2 linked regions of the Rubrivivax gelatinosus IL144 genome follow. The protein of the gene in region 2 binds, or shares a complex with, the protein of the main gene of each other region. Links are inferred from orthologs where the notes say so. Each region holds a gene or a part of one and is shown on either strand. Other genes may lie near its edges.

What was found.
Region 1: the proteins of dnaX (region 2) and RGE_RS12680 are in contact, whole or in part, in a cryo-EM structure (PDB 8GIZ), measured with the Escherichia coli proteins. The link is inferred for Rubrivivax gelatinosus IL144 from one-to-one orthologs.

The regions. Positions count from the first base shown.
Region 1 is NC_017075.1:2,749,756-2,752,823, reverse strand. Bases 69-3,068 are described here. They hold RGE_RS12680 (DNA polymerase III subunit delta'), read left to right. Parts: upstream 69-1,058; coding sequence 1,059-2,078; downstream 2,079-3,068. Other genes in these bases: RGE_RS12670 (TatD family hydrolase), read left to right, coding at 2,531-3,068; RGE_RS12675 (PilZ domain-containing protein), read left to right, coding at 2,075-2,479; tmk (dTMP kinase), read left to right, coding at 448-1,065; mltG (endolytic transglycosylase MltG), read left to right, coding at 69-451. In the rest of the region: more of mltG, read left to right, coding at 1-68. UniProt on the Escherichia coli protein: Part of the beta sliding clamp loading complex, which hydrolyzes ATP to load the beta clamp onto primed DNA to form the DNA replication pre-initiation complex.
Region 2 is NC_017075.1:3,519,116-3,522,069, forward strand. Bases 47-2,932 are described here. They hold dnaX (DNA polymerase III subunit gamma/tau), read right to left. Parts: upstream 2,540-2,932; coding sequence 554-2,539; downstream 47-553. Other genes in these bases: recR (recombination mediator RecR), read right to left, coding at 47-147; RGE_RS16065 (YbaB/EbfC family nucleoid-associated protein), read right to left, coding at 158-484; RGE_RS16075 (AIR synthase-related protein), read left to right, coding at 2,578-2,932. Also shown: more of recR, read right to left, coding at 1-46; more of RGE_RS16075, read left to right, coding at 2,933-2,954. UniProt on the Escherichia coli protein: Part of the beta sliding clamp loading complex, which hydrolyzes ATP to load the beta clamp onto primed DNA to form the DNA replication pre-initiation complex.

The sequences.
Region 1 (3,068 bases), 770 kb from region 2 along the record:
GCGCGAGCTGAACGCGGCCTGGGCCGAGCGCGCCTCCGACTCGCCGCTGAAGACGCCCGAACAGGCGCTGACGCTGGCGTCGATCGTCGAGAAGGAAACCGGGCGCGAAGCCGACCGCGCGCTGGTCGCCGGCGTTTTCAGCAACCGCCTGCGCGTGGGCATGCCGCTGCAGACCGACCCTGCGGTGATCTACGGCCTGGGCGAGCGTTTCGACGGCAACCTGCGCCGCGCCCACCTGGACACCGACGGGCCGTACAACACCTACACCCGGCCCGGCCTGCCGCCGACGCCGATCGCGATGCCGGGCCGCGCCTCGCTGCGCGCCGCGGTGCAGCCGGCGCCGACCAAGGCGCTGTACTTCGTCGCGCGCGGCGACGGCAGCAGCCAGTTCAGCGAAACGCTGGACGCCCATAATCGCGCGGTGAACCAGTTCCAGCGCGGCCGCAAGTGAGGGCAGGCCGCTTCCTCAGCTTCGAAGGCATCGACGGCGCCGGCAAGAGCTCGCACATCGAGTGGCTGGCCGGCTGGCTGCGCGCGCGCGGCCGCGAGGTGCTGGTGACGCGCGAACCCGGCGGCACCGAACTCGCCGAGCGCCTGCGCGAGCTGGTGCTGCACCAGGGCATGGACGCGCTGACCGAGGCGCTGCTGGTCTTCGCCGCGCGCCGCGACCACCTCGTCACGCGCATCGAACCGGCGCTGGCCGCCGGCGCCGTCGTGCTCTGCGACCGCTTCACCGACGCGACCTTCGCCTACCAGGGCGCCGGCCGCGGCTTCGACCTCGGCGTGCTCGCCACGCTCGAGTCCTGGGTGCAGCAGGGTCGCCAGCCCGACCTGACCGTCTGGTTCGACCTGCCGCCGGCGGTCGCCGCCGCGCGCCGCGCCGCGGTGCGCGCGCCCGACCGCTTCGAGAGCCAGGACGAGGCCTTCTTCGAGCGCGTGCGCGCGGGCTACGCGCGCCGCGCCGAGGCCGACCCGGGGCGCTTCGCGATCCTCGATGCCGCGGCCACGCCCGAGGCAGTGCGGGTGCAGCTCGAAGCCGTGCTGGAGTCGCGCGGCCCGTGGTGAATCTGGTCGTCGACGAGCACGGCGCGCCGCCGCTGCCCTGGCTGGCCGCGCCGCTGGCCGATGCGCTGGCTCGCCAGCGTGGCCATGCGCTGCTGCTGCACGGCGCGGCCGGCATCGGCACGCTGCATTTCGCCGCCGCGCTGGCGCAGAGCTGGCTCTGCGAAGGCCACGACGGCCACCCGCGCCCGGCCTGCGGCCGCTGCCCGAGCTGCCATCTCGTGCAGAGCAAGCTGCACCCGGACCTGCTGGTGCTGATGCCCGAGACGCTGCGCCAGGCCCATGCCTGGCCGTTCCCGGGCGACAAGCCCGAGGACGAAGGCAAGAAGAAGCCCAGCCGCCAGATCCGCATCGACGAGATCCGCCATGCGATCGACTGGGTGGCGCGCACCACCTCGCGTGGCCGCGGCAAGGTCGTCGTGCTGCACCCGGCCGAGGCGATCAACCTGCAGGCCGCCAACGCGCTGCTGAAGACGCTGGAAGAGCCGCCTGCCGGTACCCGGCTGCTGCTGGGCGCCGGCGACCCCCAGCATCTGCTGCCCACGGTGCGCAGCCGCTGCCACCGCGTCGCGCTCGCCGCGCCGCCGGCAGACCAGGCGCGCGACTGGCTGGCCGGGCAGGGCGTGGCCGAACCCGAGGTGCTGCTGGCCGCCGCCGCCGGCCGGCCGCTGGACGCGCAGGCGCTGGCCAAGGACGGCGTCAGCGCCGCCGCCTGGCGCGCGCTGCCCGCGGCGCTGGCGCGTGGCCAGGCCCAGGCGCTGTCCGGCTGGCCGGTGCCGCGCGTCGTCGACGCGCTGCAGAAGCTCTGCCACGACGCCGCGGCGGTCGGGGCCGGCGCCGCACCGCGCTACTTCCCCGAAGGCAGCGTGCCGCGCGCACGCAGTGCCCAGGCGCTGCACGAGTGGCACGAGGCCTTGCAGCGTGTCGCGCGCCACGACGAACACCCGTGGCACGAAGCGCTGTTGATCGAGGCGCTGGTGGCCCAGGCGAGCGCCGCGCTTACACTGCGCGGATGACAGATCGGCTGCCGTCGAGACACGGTGGGCTCGCCCCGGCCACCGCGCCGGCCGGGCAGCAGAGCCGTCCCAGCGTCATCCAGCTGGTGTTCCGCGAGAAGGGCGCGCTCTATGCCGCCTACATCCCGTTTCTCAGCGAAGGCGGCCTGTTCGTACCGACGACGCGCGACTACCGGCTCGGCGACGACATCTACCTGCTGCTGTCGCTGCCGGAGGACCCGCAGCGCTATCCGGTGGCCGGCAAGATCGCCTGGATCACCCCGGCCAACGCGTCGGGTGGCCGCACCCAGGGTGTCGGCGTGCGTTTCCCGGCCGACGAGAAGTCGCGCGCGCTGCGGCTGAAGATCGAAGAAGTGCTGGGCACCTCGATCTCCTCGTCCAAGCCGACGCAGACGATCTGACCGTCGTTCCCCCGGCCGGCGCGAGCACGGCCTCTTCCGGTTTTGTTTCGCATGTTTGTCGACTCGCACTGCCACCTGACGTTTCCCGAATTGCACGACCGCGTCCAAGCCATCCTGGCTGACATGGCCGCGGCCGACGTGCGCGCCGCGCTGACGATCTGCACCACGCTCGAGGAGTTCGAGACCGCGCACGCGCTGGCGATGGCGCACCGCAACCTCTGGTGCAGCGTCGGCGTGCACCCGGACACCGAAGGCCAGGCCGAGCCCGACCAGGCGACGCTGGTGGCGCTGGCGTGCCGCGCGCGTGTCGTCGCGATCGGCGAGACCGGCCTGGACTACTACCGCCTCAACGGCCGCAGCCTGGCCGAGATGGAGTGGCAGCGAGAGCGTTTCCGCGTGCACATCCGCGCCGCGCGCGAGACCGGCCTGCCGCTGGTCGTGCACACGCGCTCGTCGGCCGAGCACACGCTGGCGATCCTGAAGGAAGAGGGCGCCGGCAAGGTGCGCGGCGTCTTCCACTGCTTCACCGAGACGCGCGAGGTCGCGCGTGCCGCGCTGGACCTCGGATTCCACGTCTCGTTCTCCGGCA
Region 2 (2,954 bases):
CGCGACGTCCAGCGCGTGCGCCAGGCGGCGCGCGCCATCGCGGTCGTGCTGCAGCAGGTGGAAGGCGACGCGCTGCGCCGACTTCTGGCCGACGCCCGGCAGCCGCCGCAGCGCCTCGATCAGCGCGTCGAGCGCGGTGTCGGCCATCGGCAAGGCGTCAGAACGGGAACTTCATGCCCGGCGGCATCGGCATGCCGGCCGTCAGCTTGCCCATCTTCTCGGCGCTGATCTCGTCGGCACGGCGCACGGCATCGTTGAACGCGGCGGCGACCAGGTCTTCGAGCATGTCCTTGTCGTCGGCCAGCAGGCTGGGGTCGATGCTCAGGCGGCGCACGTCGTGCTTGCAGGTCATCACGACCTTCACCAGGCCGGCGCCCGACTGGCCCTCGACCTCCAGCTGCGCCAGCTCTTCCTGGGCGCGCTTCATGTTTTCCTGCATCGCCTGGGCCTGCTTCATCAGCCCGGCGAGTTGGCCCTTCATCATCGTCGTGTCCTTTCGTGGCGGCCTCGGGGCCGCCGAAAACGCGGGATTATCGTCGTGCGGCAGCGCCGCTCAGACCGGCTTGATCGAGTTCGGCACCAGGCGTGCCGTGGGGAACTGACGCATCAGCTCCAGCACCACCGGGTCGTGGCGGATCGTGTGCTCGGCCTCCTGCTGGCGGCGCGTGCGCTCCCAGGCGTCACGCTTGGCCGGCGTGTCCTCGGGCGAACCGGGTTCGAGCACCAGATCGACCGGCGCGCCGAGCTCCGCGGCCATCGCGGCCGCCAGCTTCTCGCGCAGCGCATTGGTGCGCAGCGACTCGCGTTCGACCTGCAGCCGCCAGCGCTGCGGCGCGGCGGCCTCGTCGACCTCGACCAGCCCGCCCTGCCAGGCGAGTTCACGCAGCAGCGCCGAGACGGCACCGCGCTCGGCCATCGCCTGGCACAGCGCATACCAGCGGTCGCCCAGCGGCGTGCGCGGCGGCGGCGCGGGCGGCTCGTCGCGGCGCACCGGGCGCGGGCGGCGTTCGACGGGAGGCGGTTCGTCGGGCACGGCGTCGACCGGAGCGGGCTCGAAGCGCTCGGGCTCCGGATCCGGCACTGCAGCCGGCCTGCGCGACGGCGCCGGAACGGCGTGTCGGTACTCGCCTTCGGGCGGCGGCTCGTCGTCACGGCCCCAGGGCGGCTCGTCGTCAGGCGGTGCCGAGCGCGTTTCGATGCGTTCAGGAGCCGCCTGCGGCGCCGGCGCAGGAGGTTCGCGGCGGCGTTCGGCAACAGGCGCGGACGCGGGTGCCGCAGGCTGCGGCGCGACCACCGGCGCCACCGGCACAGGCCGCGGCGGCGGCGAGGCCGGGACGACCGGCGCAGCAGCCTTGGCCACCGGCATCGTCATCGCCGGCGGCGATGGCGCGCGCAGCGGCGCCGAACGCGGCGCTTCGCGCGGCGGCACCGGCGCGGCACCGGCCGGCGGGAAGGCCAGCAGGCGCAGCAGCACCATCGTCAGCGCGCCGTACTCGTCGCTCATCAGCGCCAGCTCGGCGCGGCCGTGCAGCGCGATGCTGTAGAGCAGCTGCGTCTCGTCGGGTGGCAGCACGCTGGCCAGCGCACGCGCGTCCTCGGTGTCGGGGTCCTGCGCATCCAGCGCGCCGGGAACGGCCTGCTCGACGGCCATCTGCTGCAGCAGCGAGGCCAGTTCCTCCAGCGTCGCCGAGGCCGACAGGCCCATCGCGCGCAGCGCGTCGACGGTGGCCAGCACCGCGGCGCCGTCGCGTGCGGCCAGCGCCTCGACGAGCCGGCGTGCATGGCCGCGGTCGACGCTGCCCAGCATGCCGCGCACGACGGCCTCGTCGACCCGGCCGCCACCGTAGGCGATGGCCTGGTCGGTCAGCGACAGCGCGTCGCGCATCGATCCGCGCGCGGCACGCGAGAGCAGGCGCAGCGAGGCCTCGTCGTGCGGCACGTGCTCGGCGGCCAGCACCTCCTGCAGGTGCTCGTGCACCGTCTGCGGCGCCATCGGCCGCAGGTTGAACTGCAGGCAGCGCGACAGCACCGTCGGCAGCATCTTCTCCGGGTCGGTCGTCGCGAGCACGAACTTCAGGTACTCGGGCGGCTCCTCCAGCGTCTTCAGCAGCGCGTTGAAGGCGTCCTTGGTCAGCTGATGCGCCTCGTCGATCATGAAGACCTTGAAGCGGCCGATGCCGGGCTTGTAGGCGGCACGCTCGATCAGGTCGCGGATCTCGTCGATGCTGCGGTTGCTGGCCGCGTCGAGCTCGATGTAGTCGATGTAGCGGTCGCCGTCGATCTCGGTACAGGCGCTGCAGACGCCGCAGGGATGCGCGGTGATGCCGCCGGTGCCATCGGGCCCGGTGCAGTTCAGGCTCTTGGCCAGGATGCGCGAGACGGTGGTCTTGCCAATCCCGCGCGTGCCGGTGAAGAGGTAGGCGTGGTGCAGCCGCTGCTGCTCCAGCGCGTTGCTCAGCGCACGGACGACGTGCTCCTGGCCGACCATCTGGTCGAAGCTGCGGGGACGGTATTTGCGCGCGAGGACGACGTAGCTCACCGGGCCATTCTACGGGCGGGGGGCGATAATCCCGGCCCATGCAAGCACCCGCCAACACTCCGCTGAGCTACGAGCAGTCCGGCGTCGTCTACGACCTGATCGACCCGCTCAAAGTGGCCGCGCAGCGCGCCGCCGCCGCCACCGCCCCGCATCTCGCGGGCCACGGCTTCACCGAGGTGAAGGCCTCGCGCGGCGAATCCGCCTACGTCGTCGACGTCGGCCCGTTCTACCTCGCCAGCATCGTCGAATGCCTGGGCAGCAAGGCCCTGGTCGCCGACGAGATGCAAAAGCTCACCGGCCGCAGCTACTACTCGGCAATAGCGCAGGACACGATCGCGATGGCGGTCAACGACCTGATCACCGTCGGCGCCACGCCGCTGGTCGTGCAGGCCTACTGGGCCGCCGGCGGCAGCGA